4 regions of the Planococcus sp. 11815 genome follow, and region 3 is predicted to be linked to each of the others. Evidence: riboswitches for the same ligand, from Rfam matches in the RefSeq annotation. Region 3 holds a riboswitch; each other region holds the start of a gene.
The links. A riboswitch is a leader RNA that binds a small molecule or an ion and turns the genes downstream of it on or off. The one in region 3 is predicted to bind S-adenosylmethionine.
Positions count from the first base shown of each region.

Region 1 (6,022 bases), 350 kb from region 3:
AGGAAAGGATTGGAATTGAGTTATGAAAGAGAATTTTTGGCGTGAATTGCCGAAGCCATTTTTTGTATTGGCGCCGATGGAAGATGTGACGAATGTGGTATTTCGCCATGTCGTAGCGGCAGCGGCGAGCCCTGATGTGTATTTCACGGAGTTTACGAATACGGAAAGTTATTGCCATCCGGAAGGCATCCACAGCGTGCGCGGGCGTTTGACGTTCACGGAAGATGAGCATCCGATCGTCGCCCATATCTGGGGCAACAAGCCGGAGCATTTCCGCGAGATGAGCATTGGCATGGCGGCGCAAGGCTTTAAAGGCGTCGACATCAATATGGGCTGCCCCGTACCGAACGTTGCCGCCAAAGGAAAAGGCAGCGGCTTGATCAATTATCCCGATAATGCAGCGGAGATCATCCAGGCCGCGAAAATGGGCGGATTGCCTGTCAGCGTCAAGACGCGCCTCGGTTACACAAGTGTCGACGAATGGAAAGGCTGGCTGACGCATGTCTTGGAGCAGGACATCGCCAACCTATCGATCCATTTGCGCACGAAAAAGGAAATGAGCGCCGTGCCTGCGCATTGGGAACTCATTCCTGAGATCAAAGCGCTGCGCGACGAGATCGCACCGGATACTTTGATCACCATTAACGGCGACATCCCGGACCGCAAGACCGGCCAGGAGCTGGCAGATAAATACGGCATCGACGGCGTCATGATCGGGCGCGGAATTTTCCATAACCCGTTCGCTTTCGAGGAAGTGCCTCGTGAGCACAGCACGCAGGAATTGTTCGACCTGTTGCGCTTGCATTTGGACCTCCACGATAAATACTCGACAGAGACCGAGCCGATCGCCTTCAAGCCATTGCGCCGTTTCTTCAAGATTTATGTGCGCGGCGTACGCGGTGCAGGTGAACTCCGTAATGATTTGATGCACACCGAGACAACTGATGAAGTGCGTGCTTTGCTGGATGCATTCCAGCTGGTCGCTGCAGGAAGCAGCACGCACACTGAATCGTAAAAGCAAAATCCCTTCCCGCAACTAGGCGGAAAGGGATTTTTTTAATTGGCGTCGCGGTAACGATAGATGGATTGGTAAGAAGCCGTCCGGACTTCGGTTTCAAATGAAGAGCGGCTCCAAATGCTTTCCTGGTCCGATGTTTCTTCCGTCTCAACTAGTTTCAATTCGCCTGCTTGAAGCGTCATGATTTTGGACTCCACAGATTTCAATTCGTTTTGTTCGTAGTCGAGCGCACGTATTTGCACTTGCACTTGCTTCGTGTCGTCTAAATTATTTTTGACGAAAAAAGCATTTTGGTAATCGCTCGAGTTGCAGTTCTCGGTTCTGCGGCGGACGCATTGTTTTTCGGAGCTCATGAACACGACAGTGATTTCCTCTTTGTCTTGCTGTTCATTTGCAGCGGCAATCGCTGACTCGAGCTGTGTGATATACGATGCTTTTTCCGCCAAAGGATAAACCCAGACGATGAAAAACAGGATCGTGGCACACAGGAACATTGAAACTGTCCAAGCAACTTTCGGGTTGTGGAACGATTTGGGGGCGTTTTTATAAACGATGCCGACGATAATATTGATGATCGACAGAATCACCAGGAAGGCACCGGCGACAATGAGGCCGACCATCAATTCAAAACCGTTCTGGAAAAATGCCAGCTGGTAGGCGTTGGAATAAAAATAATTCAGCGCTGCGCTGAGGATGACCAGTAACAGGAGCGCGGCCAGTGGTTTTTTCCAGCGGTACTTCTCCATCATGCCGGTTTTGTTGCTGATGCCAGTCCAGAGAAACCAGACGTAAGGAAGTAAGAAAATCAAAATGACTAATGTGACAATGCCCATGAGATCATGCCTTTCATTCGTGAAATGGATGTATGTTGCTATCAGTTAAATTATACGCAGCAAATCTACAAAAAGATTCAAATTTTTTACAGATCGTATTTGGCAGAAGGTGTTTTGCCAGTCAGGTATGAACAATGCTACAGAATGGCTCGAGGCGTGCTATAATAGATGACTTAAGGCAACTATGCGTTGTCCCAAGGCAATGGATGCCCAAAAGCCTCCAGCCAATCCTAAATTGAGGTGTAACAGAATGAATAAACGATGGACGATCGATAAAATCCGGACATTCGTCAACAACAATTCCGACAGCAAGTTATTGTCGACGGAATACCACGGATTCTCCCAAAAGCTCTTGTTCAAATGCGCATGCGGCAATAACTTCGAGAAGACTTTCACGAAGTTCAATAAGAACAACCAGCGCAAATGCGATACGTGCCAACCGCCAAAAGCACCACGCGGGCAGGAAGAATAACAGGAAACGCCAATTCCCATTGCAGGGGATTGGCGTTTTTCTGTGCAAAAGACAGAAGAATCCCCGGAGATTATGGAGACTGGCCCATCCGCTTTCTAAAGAAATAAATTATTTTTGAAAATTCGGTTGACTTCTCTATTTCCTAGTATTAAGATAGGGATTAATTTAATAATCTTATCCAGAGAAGCCGAGGGACTGGCCCGTTGACGCTTCAGCAACCCCTGATATCCATCAGGAAGGTGCTACTTCCAGCAAGGAGAGATTCCTTGGGAGATAAGAGAGCGGACCCGATTATTCATATAGCCCTCTTTTCTCATTTCAGAGAAAAGAGGGCTATTTTTATTTTCCACTGAGGGCTGCGGAAATTACGATTTCAAAAGGAGGAATTTGACGATGACGAAGAAACGGATTTATTTGAACGCTTTTGAGATGGTGTGCGCAGGCGGGCACCAGTCGCCGGGGTTGTGGCTTCATGAGGACGACCGATCGCATACGTACAAGGACAGCGAATATTGGATCGAGCTGGCGAAGCTATTGGAAAAAGGGAAGTTCGACGCGGTGTTCCTGGCCGATGTGCTCGGGACCTACGACGTCTACGGCGGGACGCGCGATGCGGCACTTCGCAATGCGGTGCAGACGCCGGTCAACGATCCGCTATTGGTCGTGCCGCTCATGTCATCGGTGACAAAGCATTTGAGTTTCGGGGTCACGGCATCTGTCAGCCACGAACATCCGTACACCTTCGCACGGCGCATGTCGACACTCGACCATCTGACAAAAGGGCGCATCGGCTGGAACGTCGTCACTTCCTATTTGAAAAGCGCCGCAGTCAATATCGGGCTCGATGACCAGATGAGCCACGACGAACGCTACGAATTCGCGGCCGAATATTTGGACGTTTGCTATAAATTATGGGAAGGCAGCTGGGAAGACGGCGCGGTCGTCCGCGACAAACAGTCGAAAGTCTATACCGACCCGTCAAAAGTCCATGACATTCGCCACGAAGGCAACTACTTTAAAGTGCCAGGCGCTCATCTATCCGAACCGTCGCCACAGCGCACGCCAGTATTGTTCCAGGCAGGCGCTTCGCCGCGCGGCAGGGAATTCGCCTCGAAGCACGCCGAATCGGTGTTTACGGCAGGGCCGACGATTCCCGTTGTGAAAAAAGGCGTCGACGCATTAAGAGAACGCATCACGGCGAACGGCCGAAACCCGGAAGATGTGCTCGTCTATACAACTTTCACCGCGATTGTCGGGAAGACCGAACAGGAAGCGCAAGAGAAATACGAAACTTTGAAAAGCCATGTCAGCTACGAAGGCGCACTCGCCTTGCTGAGCGGCTGGACCGGCATCGACTTTTCCGGATACGAGCCGGACGATACGCTTGAATACATCCAAAGCAACGCCATGCAATCGGCGGTCGAAGTGTTCACGCGTGCCGATCCGGACAGAAAATGGACGATCGGGGAACTGGCGACATTCGTCGGCATCGGCGGAAGAGGGCCGGTCGCGGTCGGAACGCCGGAGCAAGTCGCAGACGAAGTCGAGCGCTGGAGAGATGAAACCGGTGTCGACGGCTTTAATTTAGCGTACACGCTCGCACCCGGAAGCTTCGAGGACTTTGTTGAACTGGTCGTTCCGGTCTTGCAGGAACGTGGGCTTGTGCAGAAAGAATACACAGACGGCACATACCGCGAGAAAATCTACGGCAAAGGCCAAGCGCAATTGAAAGACAATCATCCGGGCAGAACGTTCAAGCACTTGCACGAACCGGCCAGAAATTAAAGGAGGAATGGGCATGCTGACAGCTTACTGGATCGCCGTCGCCGTCTTTTGGATCGTCGGGCTGACCTTATGGAATAAACTATACCCAAAACCGAAACCGAAAGGAGGCGAACGCAATGGGTGATGAAACAACTTGGCTATTGCCGCTGATTGGTGCGATGCTCGTCGGCTATTTCGCCTTGACGACATGGCTCGGGAAAAAAGGCAAAGCCCATAGCGGATCGATGAAAGGCTTTGCCATCGCGAAAGGCAAAGTCAATCCAGCGGTCGTCGGCATGAGTTTTGGCGCCTCATACGCCAGTGCGAACTTGTTTCTTGGGGTGCCAGGCTGGGCGTATACATACGGCTTATCGACTTTATGGTACACGATCGGCTGCTTCGGGGTTACGTGGCTCGGCCTGTTGCTGTTCACGAAAACCTTCTGGCGCTATGGGCAGAAAAATGGCGGCAGCTTGACGATTCCCCAGTGGCTTGGCAACCGTTATAACAGCAAAGCCTTACGCGTGCTCGTCGCATTACTAGTGCTGTTCAATATCTATTACATCGTCGGGCAGAACGTCGGCTTAGCTACGATGTTCGAAACGGTCATCGGCATTCCATATTTATGGGGCATTGCGATCGGCGTCATCATCACGGTCGTTTACGTCAGCCTCGGCGGCGCATTCGCACAGATTGTCAGCGACGGCATCCAAGGAGCGACGATGGCGGTTGTGTCGCTATTGTTATTCGTTTCGTTATTGTGGACAATCGGCGGCGGATGGAATGTGTTCGGCACGCTGCAAGCGGAACTTCGCGCGATCGACCCGGCACTCGTTTCGCCGCTGTCGACAGGCGGGCCGTTCTATAGCGGCTTCGCTATCTTGAGCATCCAGTGGCTGCTGTTTTCATTCGTGCTGCTGCCGCATTTGATGAATAAAGTGCTGACGGTCGAAAAAGAGGAAGACTTGCGGACCTTCACTTTATCCGCAGGCGTCTCTTTGTTCACCTTGTCGATCTTCTCGGTATTCGCTGGGCTCGCGGCGCGCATCATCTTGCCGGGGCTCGCATCGGCTGATAGCGCCATTCCGGCGTATATCATGGAAGCTTTCCCGGTTGTCATCGTCGCGCTGCTTGTCATGGGCTTGATCTCTGCGATCCTGTCGACGACCGACAGCTTGTATCTCGGCATCACCAACAGCATCGGCAACGATTTGTTCAAAGTGCTGGCCGTGCCGGTCCTTTACAAAAACAAGAATTTGACGGAACAGGAACTCGACGCCAAGGTGCTGAGGGCATCGAAAGTGTCGCTGGTCTTCATCGGACTCGTGTCGCTCTATATGTCGATCAACCGGCCGGAATCTTTAGCTTTATTGACCAACTTCGGGACCTCCGCCATCATCAGCGGCATCGCAGCCCCGATCAGCCTCGGCTATTTCTGGAAGCACGCCAATAAATCCGGCGCCATCGCCTCTGTCGTCAGCGGAGCGGGCTGCTATATGATCTTGACCGGCACCGGTGTCATCGAACACGTTTTCCAAGCGATGTTCTTCAGTTCGATCCTCGGCTTCACGTCGATGATCACGGTGAGCCTGATTGCCGAAACTGTGAAGAAGCGCGAAAAGACTTCGCAGGAAGCGGTTCGTGGATTGTAAAGAAACTGCCCAAAAGTCCCGAAATCATTCGGGGCTTTTGGGCTGTCGACAAGTTTAAGAAATCGTATTTTCCGAAGCTTATCGCTCGCTTTCCGTGGGCTCGCGCCCAAGCCTCCTCAGCCGCTGCGCGACTTGCGGGGTCTCGGTCGTCTCGCTTTACCACTGGAGTCGAGCGAACGCTTCTCCAAATACTCAGACAGGCCATTGATTATTAAATGTTGAAAAGCTAAGTTCATTTTAGACTTATAGCGGATTATGAACTTATTTAACACTTTGAAAAGCC
Region 1 is NZ_CP096991.1:590,894-596,915, forward strand. It holds gene M1Q06_RS03120 (tRNA dihydrouridine synthase) at 23-1,015, shown strand; gene M1Q06_RS03125 (hypothetical protein) at 1,057-1,851, opposite strand; gene M1Q06_RS03130 (hypothetical protein) at 2,102-2,323, shown strand; SAM riboswitch class I at 2,495-2,603, shown strand; gene M1Q06_RS03135 (LLM class flavin-dependent oxidoreductase) at 2,717-4,108, shown strand; gene M1Q06_RS03140 (sodium:solute symporter family transporter) at 4,225-5,739, shown strand.
Region 1: linked by a shared signal. The riboswitch ahead of M1Q06_RS03135 (LLM class flavin-dependent oxidoreductase) and the one ahead of mtnW (2,3-diketo-5-methylthiopentyl-1-phosphate enolase) in region 3 are both predicted to bind S-adenosylmethionine.

Region 2 (6,022 bases), 670 kb from region 3:
TAGATCGTTGTTTTTGGTCGTTGCGATATAGTCGACAAACGCGTCGCCGTAAGTCAGGACGTGCCTGTTAGCTTCCATATTTCTCTCCCCTTCTCCAAAGAACCCTTAGCTGCAGCCTTATTCGCAGCAAGCTGTTGAAATTCACTTTCCCTATTATTTCAGCAGAAAACAGGCAGGGCAAGGAAAAAGCCTAAAAAGCGCGGTGCTACAATATTTTGCATAAAAAAACAGCCGAAGAAAATAGCTCTCCGGCTGGGTTCTCCTATTATTCAGCCATCCACTCCGGTTTTCCGAAGCCTTCGAATTGCTCATCGATGACCGTTTCAAATTCTTCCGACTCTACGATCTCGACCAAATCCGCCGCCAGTTCACTGTCTTCATTTTCTGCTGAAACGGCGACAACGTTACGGTACTGGTCAGGCATGTTTTCAAGTGCCAGTGCATCAAGAAGGTCCATGTCCGCTGCCAGTGCGAAGTTTCCTGGAACGGCTGCAAGGTCCGTGCCTTCAACCGCACGCGGCAATTGCCCTGCCTCAATCGGCTGGAATACCAGGTTCTTCGGATTTTCCGTTACATCGCGTTCAGACGCCTGAAGCACTTCCGCTTCCGGATCAAGCTCGACCAATCCCTCGTCCTGCAGCATCAATAATGCACGCGCACCGTTGACAGGATCGTTCGGAATCGCGATGGTGGCCCCGTCGGATACCGCATCCAGTGAATCGAATTCATTAGAGTAGATACCCATCGGCGCGGTCGGCACCGTAATCAATGCGCTCAAATCCATATCGTTTTCTGTTTCGAAGTTTTCTAGGTAAACCGTATGCTGGAACAAATTGGCGTCGATCTCGCCGTTGTTCAACGCATTATTGGGCTGGATATAATCGCTGAATTCAATCGTTTCGACGGTATAGCCTTTTTCTTCAAGCGCAGGCACGATCGCTTCGTTCAGCATGTCGCTATAAGGGCCGGCTGTCGCACCGAGCTTGATGTCTTTCGACGCTTCGCCGCCTTCTGTCGTTCCTGTATCCGCTTCTTCTCCACCGCATGCGGCTAGTGCAAGCGCGCTCGCTGCCAATATCCATGTGAGTTTCTTCATATCATTCTCCCCTTATCGTTTATCGAGTTTTTTGGCTGTAAAGTCGCCGGCCTGTTGAATCAATTGGACGAGCACGATCAAAATGACGACCGTGACAATCATGATCGTATTATCATAGCGGTAATAGCCGAAGCGGATCGCCAAATCGCCGATGCCGCCGCCACCGACGACGCCCGCCATCGCGGAATAGGCGATGAGGCTGATGACCGTCAACGTGATGCCTTGGATCAGGCTCGCTTTCGCTTCCGGCAAGAGCACATCTTTAATGATCATCCAAGGCGTCGCACCGACCGCAATCGCTGCTTCGATGACGCCTTTATCGATGTCACGCAGCGCCGTTTCCACAATGCGTGCGAAAAACGGAATCGCCGCTACCGACAAGGAAACACTCGCTGCGACAGGCCCGATTGTCGTGCCGGTAATCAATTGCGTCAGCGGGATGAGCGCGACGAGCAAAATGATGAACGGAATCGACCGGACGATATTGACGACAAATCCGATGACGGAATTGACCGGGCGATTTTCCCAGAACAAGCCGCGGTCTGTGATGAACAATAAAATGCCGAGCGGCAAACCGATGACAAGCGCAACGCCAAGCGAGATGCCGATCATGATCAAGGTCTGGTAAAACGCCACCTGGATTTCCGGCCATAACTCAATGATTCTTCCCCACTCAATTCCCATGGTCCATCACCTCCACAATCGCTTCACGCTGCTCCAGATAGTGAATCGCTTGACTCACTTCTGCTTGGCCGCCTTTTAGTTCCATGACAAAAATGCCGAGCGGCAATTCCTGGATGTATTCGATCGCCCCGTGCAGGAAATTCCCTTTGACCGGATAGCTTTGCAGCATATCGGAAATGATGCCATCCCCAGCGACTTCGCCTTTGAACAAGACTTTGACGATTGTGCCGTCACATTTCTCCAGGATTTCTTCCGGTACATTGAACGACACGACGCTCGAGATGAATTCCTTTGTCAAAGCGGTCTTTGGATCGGCGAAGATATCGTAAACACGCCCTTCTTCGATGACGCGACCGCCTTGCATGACCGCCATGCGGTCGCAAATTTCCTTGACGACGTTCATTTCATGCGTAATCAACACAATCGTGATATTAAGCTTGCGGTTGATGTCTTTCAATAAGCGCAAGATCGATAAAGTTGTATTCGGGTCGAGAGCGGATGTTGCTTCGTCGCATAACAGCACGGCCGGTTCATTCGCGAGTGCGCGGGCGATGCCGACGCGCTGCTTTTGCCCGCCGCTCAGCTGCGCCGGATAGACATTGCGCTTGTCCGACAAGCCGACCATTTCGAGCAGTTCATCGACGCGCGGGCCGATCTTCTTACTCGGGGTCCCTGCTGCGCGAAGGGCGAATGAAATATTCTCAGCTACCGTCTTTTGGCTGATCAAATAGAAATGCTGGAAGATCATGCCGATTTTGAGGCGCGCTTTCCGCAAGCCATCGCCGCGCAGCTTCGTTAAATCCTGGCCGCCGACTTTGACGGTGCCCGATGTTGGCCGCTCAAGCAAATTGATGCAGCGGATGAGGGAACTTTTTCCAGCGCCCGAATAGCCGACGATGCCGAAAATCTCACCGGTTTTCACTTCCAAAGTGACATCATCGACGCCTTTTACCGTGCCGTGCTTGGTTTGATAAGTTTTGCTCAGTTGTTCGATTTGAATCATGCTGTCCACTCCCCCAGGCAAATAAAAAATGCCTCTTTTATCAAAAGAGACATCGAAAATTAGAATTCCGACTTATCTTTCAGAATGAATTCCATTCTGCAGGACTTGGCACCTTCCCATTTAAATGGGGGTTGCCGGACGTCATAGGGCCTTACCCTCGGTCTCTCTTGATAAGCATGCGTATTTGGTTGTTTTCAATATTACCTGCACGGGCGACAGCTTGTCAATGTGATTTTTCAAACTTTTTGTACAATGGGACGCGGCGGTCATCGAATACCGGGATGCGGCCACGCACTTCATCTACTTCTGAAAGATCGATGTCGATATAGCCTATGCCTTGTTCTTGCCCCATATCCATCCGCACTTCCCCCCACGGAGCGATGACCATCGAATGGCCGCCGAACTCATTTTTCGGGTCGCTGCCGATCCGGTTCGCGGCGATGATGAAGCATTGATTCTCGATCGCACGCGCCTGCAATAGGATACGCCAATGATCTATGCGAGCTGCGGGCCATTCTGCAGGCACGAAGATCGCCTTCGCGCCGTTCAGCGCTTGCGCCCGAAGCCATTCCGGAAAGCGGATGTCGTAGCAGATAACACCGCCATAGGTCTCCCCGTCCAGCTCGAATGTGCCGAGCGACTCGCCTTCCTCAAGATGGATATGTTCGTCCATCAAGCCGAAGCGATGCGCTTTATCGTATTCCGAAACGAGCGCGCCTGTCCGGTCGACGACATACATCGTGTTATAGAAACCATCTTTTTTCTTTGTGGACACTGAGCCCCCGACGATATGGACGCTATGCTCTTTGCCGAATTTTTTCAGGAAATCGGCAGTTCGGCCATTGCTGTCCGCGAGTTCGCCCAGCTCTGTTAACGCATATCCGGTGTTCCACATTTCAGGCAGGACGATAAGCTCTGCACCGTTTTCTGCCGCTTCTTCCAAATAGTTTTCCACACGCTGAAAATTCGTTTCGGGATCTCCGAAAGCGATATCCATCTGCACACAAGCGATTTTCATGTTCTCTCCCCCTGTAGACAGTTTAGATTAAACTCTATAAGATTTGAGGTAGATGTGCAATTATTTAGAAAACGAGGAGGATTCCATGGACTTTTCAAATCGCTTACAAAATCTTCCCGATCAATTTTTCGCCGCGCTTGTCGCAAAAGTGTCAAAAGCGGCCGATGAAGGGCGGGATGTTATCAATCTTGGCCAGGGAAACCCGGATCAGCCGACACCGCCGCATATCGTCAAAGCATTGCAAGACGCAGTGGCGGACCCGAAAACACATCGCTACTCGCCGTTTCGTGGGCTCGGCACATTGCGCCAGGCTGCCGCGGATTTCTATAAGCGGGAATACGGTGTCGATATCGATCCGGACCTTGAAGTCGCTATTTTATCGGGCACAAAAATCGGCTTTGTCGAATTGCCGATCGCCCTTCTTAATCCGGGCGATTCACTCTTACTGCCCGATCCCGGCTATCCGGATTACCTGTCCGGCGCACCGCTTGCCGACATCGAACTCGATTTGATGAAGCTCGAGCAGGCAAATGGCTATTTGCCGAACTATGACGCAGTGTCAGGGTCCATTCTCAAACGCGCCAAACTGATGTATTTGAATTACCCGAACAACCCGACCGGCGCTACAGCCACTCAGGCTTTTTTTGATGAGACCGTGCAGTTCGCCAAAGAAAACGATCTTGCGGTAGTGCATGACTTCGCCTATGGCGGCATCGGTTTTGATGGTCAAAAACCGGTCAGCTTCCTGCAGTCAAAGGGGGCAAAAGAAGTCGGCATTGAAATGTATACTTTGTCGAAAACCTATAACATGGCCGGCTGGCGCATCGGTTTTGCAGTCGGCAATTCCAAGATGATCGAAGCCTTGAATTTGATTCAGGACCATTTGTTTGCCGGCATCTTCCCGGCTGTCCAGCTCGCCGCGGCTGAAGCACTCAGCGCCAGCCAAGCATGCGTCGAAGAATTGGTCGAACTGTACGAAAAAAGGCGTCAAGTGTTGGTCGATGAGTGCCGACGGATCGGATGGAACGTGGAAGCGCCAAAAGGTTCGTTCTTTGCCTGGCTGCCGGTTCCAGAAGGCTTCACGAGCGTTGAGTTCTCCGATTACCTGCTCGACCAAGCGGATATTGCTGTCGCTGCAGGAAGCGGCTTCGGCTCTGTCGGTGAAGGTTTTGTGCGTGTCGGCTTATTGGTCGACGAGCAGCGCATTAAAGAAGCGCTTGAACGCATCGAGAAATTGGGCATTTTCACTAAATAGGCAAATAAAAAAAGAAGGCATTGCGCCTTCTTTTTTATTTTGTATTAACGGCCATTTCCATGTCCCAATACAGGTCGGAACTGAAGCGGTCGTCTTGATGCACTTGGGCAGCCAGCACGTTCTCGCCGTCTTTCAGATGCGCCAAGGCCTCTTCATCCAAGTAGATGCGCTCGATTCGGTCTTCGCTCCCGAAATCCTCATCACTTACCGCTTCCTGGTAGTCCTCAAAACCGAACTCACCTGTCTCCGGCATATTGAAGCGCATGATTTCTTCTCCGTTCAAATACAGGATGACCGCATCGTCGACACCAAATTCCACATATCCGAGGTCGCCGATTTCTTCCACATCTTCCACTTCAAATGCTGCTCTGAAATACGTCAATGCGATTTTTTCGGTCTCATCACCGCCAAAGCCGACGAGCGTTTCCACTGGTCCCAATTCCGGGCGTTCTTCATCTTCCGGAAAGCCTAGCGGACCAGCGCCTTGCGCCCAATCACTGTCATCGAAATCGGCTTCAATCCAGTCTTTTTTCAGGTCGCTGCCATCGTCCAGATAACGCCACTCGCTGCCTGCTTCAAGCAGCTTGGTTTCTTCATGTGCCACCAATTCGAATTCAATCGCATTGCTTTTCCACACTTTATCGCCGTCTTTTACTTCTGCAAACACTTCCACTTTTCCAGGCTCCGCACCTTCTGCTGCCAGGACTTTCCCGTCTTTTATTTGGATGCCATCACTGCTCGTGCGGTACGTAACCGATTCAGGCGAAATATCGTATTGGCCGCCTTCGACGTTTTCTCCTTTCAGCTTCAATTCCGTTTCCGGATAGAAAGAATTCTCTTCCGTTGCCAGCACAGTGCTGTTCGCTTCCAGTTCCACTTTTTCAAGCGCAGGCACGACCGTTTCGATGGACGGATCTTTAATGATCTCATATTCATCGACCAGTTCTTCTGTATCCGTTCGGTAGG
Region 2 is NZ_CP096991.1:2,891,061-2,897,082, forward strand. It holds gene M1Q06_RS14530 (carbohydrate kinase family protein) at 1-78, opposite strand, end outside; gene M1Q06_RS14535 (MetQ/NlpA family ABC transporter substrate-binding protein) at 266-1,096, opposite strand; gene M1Q06_RS14540 (methionine ABC transporter permease) at 1,109-1,780, opposite strand; gene M1Q06_RS14545 (methionine ABC transporter ATP-binding protein) at 1,770-2,783, opposite strand; SAM riboswitch class I at 2,853-2,960, opposite strand; gene M1Q06_RS14550 (carbon-nitrogen family hydrolase) at 3,007-3,801, opposite strand; gene M1Q06_RS14555 (pyridoxal phosphate-dependent aminotransferase) at 3,887-5,056, shown strand; gene M1Q06_RS14560 (fibronectin type III domain-containing protein) at 5,091-6,022, opposite strand, start outside.
Region 2: linked by a shared signal. The riboswitch ahead of M1Q06_RS14545 (methionine ABC transporter ATP-binding protein) and the one ahead of mtnW (2,3-diketo-5-methylthiopentyl-1-phosphate enolase) in region 3 are both predicted to bind S-adenosylmethionine.

Region 3 (6,022 bases):
AAATCACCCCTAGCTTGGCGTCGAGAATATCCGTCACGTCGTGGAAGCTTTTGAAGGCTTCATATGCAATGCCGAGCTCCTCGCATTTGTCGATCAGAAAATCCCTGGCGATGACGAGGTCTGCTTGCTTGGCGGCTTGCAGGTCGGTAATCGAATCACCGATGACGATGCTCGTCGATTGCTCCGACATGATGCGACGCATGACGGATGGTTTGCAGCAGCCACAGCCTTGACTGTCACACTGTTCGTCGCAGCCGTGTGGGAAACGGATATGGATCTTGTCATTCGAGAAATCCGCTTCGTTACAATAAATTCCAGCGAATGGACCGTATGGCTCGAGCAATGGATAGACGAAAAAGTCGATGCCTCCGCTGACGATATAGAGCGGGATGTCGTGGCGTTTCGTGTAGGCGACAAAATCGGCGAAGCCTTCACGGATTTCCGCTTGGTCGAGCGTGTAGGCGATGATTTGTTGTTTGGCGGAAGAAGGCAGCAAGGAAAACATTTGCTGGACGCCTTCACGTATGGAAATGCGCTGATCAAGAATTTGATCTTTTATCGGCGACCAACCCGGCGGATCAAACTGTTTCATAATGGCGATCAAATTATCGCGGGAAGTCACCGTTCCGTCGAAGTCGCAAAATATTACCGGTTTGTTCATACGGTCTCACCCCATAATGCTAAAGCTTTTTGTAATTCTTCTTGGTGTTTGGCGGCTTCTGTTAAAGGCTGTCCTTGAAGGGCGGCGTCGATCGCTTGGCGGAATGCTTTTCCGCCGGCAGCAGCGCCGTCCGGATGGCCATGGACGCCGCCTCCGGCATTGATGATGCTGTCGATGCCGTAGTCTTCCAAAAGCAAGGGCACGAGTGCCGGGTGGATGCCGGCAGATGGCACCGGGAAGCTGCGATTTAATGGACTGTTGCTGACTAGTTCGCGCCCGAGCTGCAATGCCGTTTGTTTCTCGAGTGCCACACTGCCGTAAGGGGATGGGAATAAGCTAAAGTCGGCTCCGGCTAGTCGTGTCAGTTTGCCAAGTGCCAGCGCCGTGGAAACGCCGTAAAAATCAGATGACGTGTAGGCGCCGCTGAATGCGGGATGTGCCATCAGCGGGAGTGCCACTTCTTCGTCTTCAGCTAGTTCCTGCAAGACGTCGAATCCGTAGGCATGGACATTGAACAATAAAGCATCCGCCCCGAGTTCACTTGCCCGCCGCGCCTTGTCGCGCAAGCTCGACGTCCGTCCGGATAAATTGACGGCATAGAGCGTGCGATGGCCGGTTTCTGCGTACACTTCGTCCAACACACGACGTGCTGCTAGGATGCGCTTGTCAAACGGCGTCAGCGGGTTGTCGAATAAAATCTCATCGTCTTTCACCAAATCGACGCCGCCGAGTGCCTGTTGACGGAGTTGATCTGATAAATAATCGAGGTCACGTCCGATGACGCCTTTAAAAATGCTCATGGCGAGCGGGCGCCCCGTGACGCCAAGCGTGTCGCGAATGCCGTCAATGCCAAAACGCGGGCCTGGGAACTGGCGGAGCAAGGATTCCTCAAAATCCAAATCAAGTAATTTGATCTCGCCATCGAGCGACAGCTTGCCAAAAACGGTCGTCAGGATGGCTGGCAGATCCGCTGAGAAATTGGCCGCCGGGTAATGGATTTTCAAATGGGCTTGGATGACTCCGTGCTTAGTGGGATGGGTGACGTGCGAGAATTCTTCGACCGACACGACGCGCCCTTTATGCTGTTGCAATTGCTGCTGCTCGAGCAATGGCAAATCGGTCCACGATCCAACCGTCAAACCGAGTGCAATGGCTTCTGCTTTTTTTTCGAATGAACCGGCTTTGCCGAATAATTGATATGTTGCGATAACACCGCTCATGAATAACCCTCCTGCTTAGTGGACATAAAAAAACCTCTTCACAAATAAGAAGAGGTTAAGAATTAACGCCTTCTTATTTCTCAGCCGCTCAATAAGTTGGCTGCAAGAATTAGCACCGTGTCCATGATTGGACCGGTTGCCGGGCTTCGTAGGGCTTGTCCCTCCACCTGCTCTGAATAAGAATAGATTATGAAATTGTTAGTGTTGCAAAGTAATTCTGATTATTTCATGGCAAACGGTATCTGTCAACGGAGAAAATCAAAAATATCTGAAAAATATCCACTTGCCAATTCACGGCGACCAGTCACTAGAGAATGGCATGCCCAAAATATTTGAGAAAAACGCCGAGGTCGCTTGGCGAAATTGACAACCCGAGTAAAGAACTAGTCTTTAGCTGGAAGAATTTCATTTTTTCGAAATATTTTATTGACAATGAATTCCGAATCATGCTAGGATTCGTTTCAGAACTTCATAATGTTGCATAGTAGCACTCTTATCAAGAGCAGGCAGAGGGGAATGGCCCGATGACGCCCAGCAACCGACCGTAATGCCGTTGTGAGACGGGGCGCTTTGGCGCCGGGATTTCGATCCCTTAAGGCACGGTGCTAATTCCATCAGAAATGTACATTTCTGAAAGATAAGAGGCATGGGATCTCTTATTCTGCGCCTCTTTCTTTCGGGAAAGAGGCTTTTTATTATTCTACAGAAAAGAGGCAAATAAATATGACACTTACAGCATCATCTACATACAAAGCATTGACTGAACAAGAAGCGATTCGCTTGGCACAAGAGTTGGACGTATTTGCACCTGAAGCTGCATTGCAAAGTGAAGAAATTGGAGACGGCAACTTGAATTACGTATTCCGCATCAGTGATTCTGCTACAGGGCAAGGGCTCATCATCAAACAAGCCTTGCCTTATGCGAAAGTCGTCGGCGAAAGCTGGCCGCTGACACTTCACCGGGCGACCATTGAAGCGAATGCCTTGAAGCTGCACGGCAAGCTCGCGAAGGAACGTGTGCCGGAAGTTTATGCGACAGATGCTGCGCTTGCTGTCACTGTTATGGAAGACTTATCGCATTTGGCGATTTTACGCAACGGCCTGATCGACGGCAAGCATTACCCGAAGCTCGCGGAACATATCGGCGGCTATTTGGCGCACACTTTGTTCTACACGTCGGATTTCGGCTTGCATCCGTTCGAGAAAAAGCGGCTTGCGGCTGAGTTTTCTAATCCGGAGCTGTGCAAAATCACCGAAGATCTCATTTTCACCGATCCGTTTTTCGATCACGAAACGAATGATTTTGAAGAGCCGTTGCGTGAAGCGGCGCAAGCGATTTGGGGCAACGAGCCACTGAAATTCGAAGTAGCCAAACTGAAGCGCAGCTTTTTGACGGAAGCGGAAGCACTTTTACATGGAGATCTGCACACCGGCAGCATTTTCGTCGACCAGCATGATACGAAGGTCATCGATCCGGAATTCGCCTTCTATGGACCGATCGGTTTTGATATCGGTTTGTTTCTCGCCAATTTGATTGTCCAGGCGATTACGCGAAGCGGCGAAGAGCGCGAACTGATTTTGCATGACATCACTCGCACATGGCAAGAGTTCGAGCAGCAATTTTCAGGTTTATGGGAAAGCGATGGAATCGAAACGTATAAGACGACGGCCGGTTACCGTGAATACGCCATCGGAAAAATCTTTCACGATGCGATCGGCTTTGCTGGGTGTGAATTGATCCGCCGGACGATCGGCTTGGCGCATGTCCGCGACTTGGACGATATCGCAGACGAGGCAACACGAATCGACCGCAAGCGGCAAACCTTGAAAGCCGGGGAAACATTGATTCAAACACGCCTGAGTTATCAGTCCATCGCTGAATTGGAATCGGCAATTAAGGAGTTGAGCAAATGACCATTCCGTTATCGGTCATCTGGAAAGATGAACAACTGACCATTTTGGATCAGCGTCTGCTTCCGCAGGCCGTCCAATATGAAACTCTTGAAACGTTGGAGCAAGTGCACGAAGCGATTTTCCAGCTGAAAGTACGCGGAGCTCCGGCGATCGGCATTGCAGCAGCTTATGGCTTGGCACTCGCGGCAAGACGGCACGAGACGGCAGACATCGAATTGTTTCGTGATCACGTAAAAGAAGATGCCGCCTATCTTATTTCTTCCCGGCCGACAGCAGTCAATCTGGCATGGGCCATCGATCGATTAGTAAAACGGATCGAACAGGCGGGGACGGTGGCACAAGCAAAAGCGCAACTGATTGAAGAAGCGCAGTTGATCCGCGATGAAGACGAAGCGGCATGCCGCAATATCGGCGAACATGCACTCGAGTTACTCGTAGATAAAGAAAAAATCCTGACGATTTGTAATGCCGGATCGATTGCGACAGCCAAATATGGAACCGCACTCGCACCGTTTCATCTCGGCATAGAGCGCGGGCGTGAGTTTGAAGTATACGCATGTGAAACCCGCCCGCTGTTCCAAGGGGCGCGCTTGACCGTTTGGGAATTGCAGCAGGCAGGAGTCGACGTCACGCTCATCACCGACAGTATGGCGGCGCACACGATTGCTGCAAAAGGAATCGAAGCGATTATCGTGGGAGCAGACCGCATTACAGCCAACGGCGACACGGCTAATAAAATCGGTACGCTCAACTTGGCGATTTTAGCACATGTATATGGCATTCCTTTTTATGTAGCGGCACCGGTGTCCACATTCGACCTATCCCTTGATACAGGCAACGCCATCCCAATCGAAGAACGGGCGGCAGAAGAAGTTATTGCTACTGGCACGCAACAAAACGCACCGGACGGAACGAAAGTGTTCAATCCAGCTTTTGATGTCACACCGGCAACATATATTACAGCGATCATCACTGAACGAGGCGTCATCCGTCCAAACGATAAACAAACAATCGAGACACAGCTTTATGCGGTGCCATCAAAAGGAGAAATGATATGAAAAACAAATCAGCATGGTTCATTTTATTTGGTTTAGTGTTCGCTATCTTACTTTCAGGATGTCAGCCAAAAGGTGAGGCGACCGCAGAGGAAACGGCTCCAGACGACCAGCAAGCGGCAGCGGACCATCCACTCACAGGCAAGAAAATCGCACTCATCATGCAGCAGAATCTCGGAACTTTTTCTGCACAGTATATTGCCGGTGTAGAAGAGCAAGTGGAAAAATTCGGCGGCAGCGTGACGGTCTTTACTTCAGACGGTGACCTCGCGAAAATGGCCTCCAATCTGGATGCATCGATCAACCAAGAATTCGATGCCATTTTGATTGACCACGGAACGAAAGAAGCGTTGAATCAAGGCGTTGGACGGGCGGTGGAACAAGACATCCCAGTCGTCGCTTTTGATGCAGGTGTGGATGTCGGTGGCGTAGTGTCGCTCGAACAGGGCGATCAGTTGATGGCAGAGTTGACGCTTGAAAAATTAGCTGCAGACCACGGTGGGGAAGCGAATATCGTCAAAATCTGGACAGCCGGTTTTGCGCCGATGGAACGTCGCCAACTAGCATACGAACAGTTTCTCACTAACAATCCAGGCATTCAGGAAGTGACGGCGTTTGGTGCCGCTACACAAAACACGGCGCTCGATACACAAGCGCAGATGGAAGCGGTGTTGAAACAATACCCTGAAGAAGGCGAAATTACAGCAGTTTGGGCGGCATGGGATGAATTTGCCAAAGGGGCGGTGCGCGCTATAGAACAAGCAGGGCGCGACGATATCAAAGTATACAGCATCGATATGAGCGATGAAGATTTGCAGATGATTCAAAAAGATGGCAGCCCATGGGTCGCATCGGCTGCGGTCGATCCACAGGATATCGGTCGTATCCAAGTGCGCTATGCGTATCAATTAATCGGCGGCGAGACGCCTGAAGAAAAGGTAACACTTGAACCGATCTTTATCGATGCAGACAAACTGCCGGAGACAGCAGTGACGACAGAAGAATTAGGCGAATACATCGAAGGCTGGGGTGTGAGTGAGCAAGGATACACCGCAACGCTTGAAGAACTAGAAGGGCGCTAAAGAAAAGCGCTGCTGATTTTTGAGAAGGGAGGTAAAACGATGGGCAGCCAATTACTAGAGATGGAAACGATCACGAAAGATTTCGGGCCT
Region 3 is NZ_CP096991.1:240,551-246,572, forward strand. It holds gene M1Q06_RS01330 (2-hydroxy-3-keto-5-methylthiopentenyl-1-phosphate phosphatase) at 1-661, opposite strand, end outside; gene mtnW (2,3-diketo-5-methylthiopentyl-1-phosphate enolase) at 658-1,881, opposite strand; SAM riboswitch class I at 1,952-2,064, opposite strand; SAM riboswitch class I at 2,372-2,525, shown strand; gene mtnK (S-methyl-5-thioribose kinase) at 2,605-3,795, shown strand; gene mtnA (S-methyl-5-thioribose-1-phosphate isomerase) at 3,792-4,853, shown strand; gene M1Q06_RS01350 (sugar ABC transporter substrate-binding protein) at 4,850-5,932, shown strand; gene M1Q06_RS01355 (sugar ABC transporter ATP-binding protein) at 5,972-6,022, shown strand, end outside.

Region 4 (6,022 bases), 300 kb from region 3:
TGAACGCGGTGTTGGAAAAGAATGAACTCGGCGTGGAGATTGTCGGGCAGCCTTTGGTCAATGACGATATGGGCATCGTCTTGAAAGATGAAGAAAAAGGCGAAGAGTTGAAAGCCTTGATCGACCCGATTTTGAAACAGCTGAAAGAAGACGGCACCTTGTCCGAACTGTCCGAGAAATGGACCGGCGGCGACTACATCCCTGAATAAGCTAGCGGAAGGACAGAGACAATGGAAAATTTACTGGACTTGAATTTCTTGATCGAGAGCTTTCCTGCCATTATTTCCAGGCTACCAATCACGATCGGCATAGCAGTCGGCTCACTGCTTTTGAGTTTAATCATCGGCGTGGCTGCGGCATTGATCAAAATCTACAAAGTACCTGTGCTCAGCGTCATCACGTCGATCTATATCTCCTTTATCCGGGGGACGCCGTTATTGGTGCAGATTTACCTGGTGTTTTACGGGATTCCGAAAATCATTTATTTTCTTCAAAGCGAATACGGCTGGCTTCAGTCGGCGGACGTTAATAGCATCGCTCCGGAATTCTATGCCTTGATGGCCTTTTCCATCAATTTGGGCGCGTATTTATCCGAGACGATCCGTTCGGCGATCGAATCGGTCGACCGCGGCCAGTTCGAAGCCGCCAAAGCGATCGGCATGACGCCTGTGCAGATGATGCTGAAGATCGTCTTCCCGCAGGCCTTGACGGTAGCGATCCCGAACCTCGGCAATATGTTCATCAGCACCATCAAAGACACCTCGCTCGTGTTCATCATCGGCGTCATCGATATCATGGGGCAGGCAAAAATCCTCGGCTCCCGCGGCTTGGCGTTCTTTGAAGTGTATATCGCCGTCTCGATCGTCTATTGGATCTTATGCATTGCCGTCGAGCGCTTATTGGTGAAAATCGAGAAGCGTGCACGCAGATATGAAAGAGGGATTGCCTGATGATCAAATTGGAGAAGCTGCATAAATATTACGACCGACAGCATGTGTTGAAAGGCATCGATTTAACCGTCGAAAAAGGCGAAGTGGTGGCGGTCCTCGGGCCAAGCGGTTCCGGGAAGTCGACGTTGTTGCGCTGCATCAACCTTCTCGAAGATCCGACGAGCGGCATCGTGGAAATCGGCGGAAAGCGGGTGGATGCGGCCACCGCCAAGAAAAAGGAAATCTTCGCGCTCAGGACTGCAACGGGGATGGTGTTCCAGCAATACAACCTGTTCAAGAATCTGACTGTGCTGCAAAATGTCTCCGTCGGTTTGACGAGCGTCAAGCGGATGAAAAAAGACGCTGCTGACAAGAAAGGCATCGAGATGCTCGAGCAGGTCGGCTTGTCGTCTAAACTGAGCCATTACCCTGCGCAATTGTCCGGAGGCCAGCAGCAGCGTGTCGGCATCGCCCGTGCGCTGGCTTTGGACCCGGAAGTGCTGTTATTCGACGAACCGACTTCTTCATTGGACCCGGAACTGGTCGATGAAGTATTAGCCACCATCCGCCGCGTCGCGGACACCGGAAAAACGATGTTCATCGTGACCCATGAATTGAATTTCGCGCGGGAAATTTCGGACCGCGTCATCTTTATGGAAGACGGCGTCATTATCGAGCAAGGCACGGCTGAGCAAATTTTCACCGAGCCCGCCGTTGAAAGAACGAGACAATTTTTAGGGAAAGCCGTCCAAGGCTGAGGGAATAAAGTGAAACGACTGAGAGCGGAAGGATGGTTTGGAATGAACCCGATTGAACAGATATTGAACGAGTTCCCGGTCCTCATCGTGGACGGGGCTATGGCGACAGAACTTGAAAACTATGGATGCAATTTAAATGATTCCTTATGGTCAGCGAAAATATTGATGGAAAATCCGGAGTTAATCAAGAAAGTGCATGTGGATTATTTCCAGGCTGGGGCGGATTGTGCCATTACGGCCAGTTACCAGGCGACCATTGAAGGCTATCAGGAGAGAGGGCTGACAGAATCACAAGCGATCGCATTGATCACGAAGTCTGTCGAGTTGGCAACACAAGCGCGCGACGAGTTTTGGGGCGCTGCAGCGGATCGCTCGAACAGGCCGAAGCCTTTAGTGGCGGCATCAGTCGGCCCATACGGCGCGTTTTTATCGGACGGGTCTGAATACCGCGGCGGCTATGCGATTGGCGAAGAGCAATTGGCCGCATTTCATAGAGAACGCATCCGGGTGCTGGTGGAAGCAGGAGCGGATATTTTAGCGTGCGAAACTTTACCGTGCCTCGCGGAAGCGAAAGCGATCGTGAGCGTGCTGGAAGAATTTTCGCAAGTGTCTGCCTGGTTCACGTTCAGCGCGAAAGATGAGTTCCATATCAGCAACGGGGAGCGGATCGCAGATTGTGCAAAATGGCTCGAGCAACAACCCCAAGTGGCGGCAATCGGCATTAATTGCACAGCTCCGCAGTTTATCGAATCCTTGATCCAGGAAGTGAAAAGCGCATCTTCCAAACCGGTCATCGTCTATCCGAATTCCGGCGCCACTTACAATCCGGTAAGCAAAACCTGGAGCGAAGAACCGTCAGCTGGTGCGTTTTCAGCCAATTCGAAAGCCTGGCATCAAGCAGGAGCTGACATCATCGGCGGCTGTTGCAGCACGTCGCCGAGTGATATTGCAGCCATCGCCAGCTGGGCGCGCCAAGGGAAGGGTTCGGGAGTTTAAAGCAGCGCCTAGTGCGGGGGATCGTTCATTTTATAAAACCTAGTTGACAAGTAGGTTTTAAATATAGTCTAATGTGAATAAGCTTTTTTCGCATTACTTCACATTAGAGGCAGCTAGTGGGCCTCCTGATTTTTAAACAGCTGAAGGAGGGATTGCATGAACGAACAATATCCTGTCATCCAAGGGGCGGAAGCCTTCTTTCTGAAAGGCGGCAGCACCGGCATCCTATTGTGCCACGGGTTTCTCGGCACGCCGCAAAGCGTCAGGGAATTAGGCGAAGCGCTCGGCGAACAAGGCTATACGGTTTCCTGTCCGCGGCTGCCGGGCCATGGCACCCATTACAAGGATCTGCAACAATTTTCTTATGATGACTGGTTCCGGAGTGTCGAGCAGGCCTATATCGAACTCAGAAAATCGTGCACATCGGTCTTTGTCATCGGGCAATCGATGGGCGGCACCTTGAGCTTGGATCTGGCCAGCCGCCATTCTGAAATCCAGGGCATCGCGTTGATCAATCCGGCGATCGACATCCCGCAGTTTGAAACTTACCGCAGCCGCCCGGCCCATGCTTACGTCACAGAAGATGCGCCCGACATTAAAAAAGCGGATGCGGTGGAAATCACTTACGGGCAAGCGCCGGTCAAAGCGTATCAGCAATTGCTCGGCTATATGGATGCTGTCCGCGCAAAGCTCGGCGAAGTCCACTGCCCGGTCATGTGTTTCCAGTCGCTTGAAGATCATGTCGTACCGCCAGCCAACACCGATTATATTCTCGGCAAGGTCGGTTCGCAACACGCGTTCAAGCACGAACTCCATAATTCCTATCACATTGCTTCCATGGACCATGAATTGGATTTCATCGTCGCCAAATCCATTGAATGGATCGAACAGTCGAGTGTTTTTCCGGCAGGACGGCAAGCGTAAACCAAATCGAATTTCAGCGTTATGTAAATAAATTCAATTTATTCAAAATAATGTTGACAAGCCGGATCAAGGGCCTTAACATGAACTTTACAATTTAATCATCTTATCGAGATTGACTGAGGGACTGGCCCTGAGACGTCAAAGCAGCAGACCGCAATGCGGCACTGTGCTAATTCCTTGTACCGCGCGTACAGAGATAAGAGAGGCGATCGAACGTATGAAACCACTCCTCTTCTTGTCGAAAAGAAGAAGGGGTTTTTTTATTACGTTAAAACCAAGTAAACAGGTAAGATAAATTATTTTTGGCGAAGGAGGTGCCTTCAATGGACAAATGGTTTTCGAAATACCGTCGGAGCTTGAGCGGCAGATTGGCGCATCAACACTTCGACGCTTCATTGAAAATCTGGGAACTTGGATAGGCTTTTAGGCAATTGCATACATAATCGAGGCATCATCATTTTTTTAATCATAAGGAGGAACATCGTGAAAAATATCATCTTTTTACTTATCAGTTTAATTGCACTTATCGGTTTGGCCGGTTGTTCCGGCGGGGAAGCGAGTTCGTCCAATGCTGACGGAGATTCAGAACCAGTGGAAGGTGGGGAGCTGAACGTGGCGATCGGCGCAGATCCGAACACGCTGGACTGGATGTACACGGGGGAAAGTGCCGCACGCAAAATCGGCTGGCATATTTATGAAGGTTTGTTTGCCTTAAACCAGGATTTTGAAGCAGTGCCGCTGCTCGCTGAAGATTATGAAGTGAGCGAAGACGGAAAAACCTACACGATTACTTTGCGTGAAGGCGTGACCTTCCATAACGGAGAACCGGTAACGGCAGAAGATGCCAAAGCGTCCATCGAACGTTGGCTGAAAGTGTCATCTGTCGGCAAGATCACCAACGACCACGTTGAGTCCGTGGAAGCAGATGGCTCGCAATTGACCATTCAATTGAACAAAGCATACAGTTCTTTGCTTTCTGACTTGGCTGCCCCGAAATCGGCTGCAGTCGTCTTGCCGAAAGAGGTCGCTGAAGCGGCCGGCGAAAAGCCGCTTGACCATGACCAGTATATCGGCACCGGGCCATTCCAGTTTGATTCGTGGAAGCGCGGCGATGAAATCGTCTTGGCCAAATACGACGACTATGCATCTAGAACCGATGAGACAAGCGGTTTGACGGGAGAGAAAAAAGCGTATGTGGATTCGGTCCATTTCAAGATCGTCAAAGACCCTCAAGTGGTGGTCAATGGCTTGAAAACCGGACTTTACGATTTCGGCGATGAAGTTCCGCTCGATTTGTACGAAGTGATCGAAAGCACGCCGAATATCGAAGCTGGCACCGCCACTAACGGCTATACGGTGTTGACGCCGGATAAATCGGAAGCGCCTTTCGATGACTTGCAAGTACGCCAGGCATTGAACGCTGCACTCGATAAAGAAGCGATTGCCAAAGCAACATACGGCAACGAGGAATTTTACGAATTGGACGGTGCTTTGTTCACGCCGAACCAAACCGCCCTGTATTCGGAAGAAAACACAGACGGCTTCCTGTCCTACGATGTGGATGAAGCGAAACGCTTATTGGAAGAAAGCAGCTACGACGGCGAGCCGATCAAAATTATCTTCTCGAGCGATTCCAACGACTATAAGAAAATTGCCGAGATCGCTGAACAGCAGCTTGAAGAAGCCGGCTTTGCGGTCGAGCTGGAATCCTATGAATGGGCAACATACCTTGAGAAATGGGGAGAGGCTTCCAATTGGGATCTCGTTGTCGTCGGATGGTCCCCGTTCTTCTCGCCGAACCAGGCAGGCATGTTGAGCCAGGATTCGAACAGCAGTGGCTGGTATAACAGTGAGAAATGGCAGGAGCAAATCGCCCAGTGGGCACAAGCGGAATCCGAGGAAGAACGACAGCAGATCCTCGCCGGCTTGAACGAAACGCTGTATGAAGAATTGCCGTTTGAAAAAGTGACGAACATCTCGAACTTGAATGCGCGCACAACCGATATCCACGACTATAGCGAATGGTATGGCCCGCGCTTCTGGAATACGTATAAAACAAATTAACGACGAGCCATCAAACAGGATAACTAAGAGAAGAAAATCGTCAGGAACGATGCTGGCGATTTTCTTCCTTTTATGGAGAAGGGGGAACAAGCAATGCTGAACTACACGATTCGCCGGCTGTTGTCGGTGATTCCCGTCATGCTGGTCGTCAGTGTAATCGTCTTTATGATCGTGCATCTGACTCCCGGCAACCCGGCGTTCCTCATTTTAGGGGAGGACAGTTCACCGGAAGCGATTGCTGATTTGGAGCGTGAACTGGGCTTAGACCAAGCGCTGTATGTCCAATTCTTTAATTGGTTTTCACAAGTCATCACGGGGGATCTCGGAACTTCCGTTTACTCTTCGCAATCG
Region 4 is NZ_CP096991.1:3,260,551-3,266,572, reverse strand. It holds gene M1Q06_RS16420 (transporter substrate-binding domain-containing protein) at 1-209, shown strand, start outside; gene M1Q06_RS16415 (amino acid ABC transporter permease) at 231-950, shown strand; gene M1Q06_RS16410 (amino acid ABC transporter ATP-binding protein) at 950-1,687, shown strand; gene mmuM (homocysteine S-methyltransferase) at 1,730-2,683, shown strand; gene M1Q06_RS16400 (alpha/beta hydrolase) at 2,840-3,607, shown strand; SAM riboswitch class I at 3,708-3,810, shown strand; gene M1Q06_RS16395 (ABC transporter substrate-binding protein) at 4,091-5,671, shown strand; gene M1Q06_RS16390 (ABC transporter permease) at 5,765-6,022, shown strand, end outside.
Region 4: linked by a shared signal. The riboswitch ahead of M1Q06_RS16395 (ABC transporter substrate-binding protein) and the one ahead of mtnW (2,3-diketo-5-methylthiopentyl-1-phosphate enolase) in region 3 are both predicted to bind S-adenosylmethionine.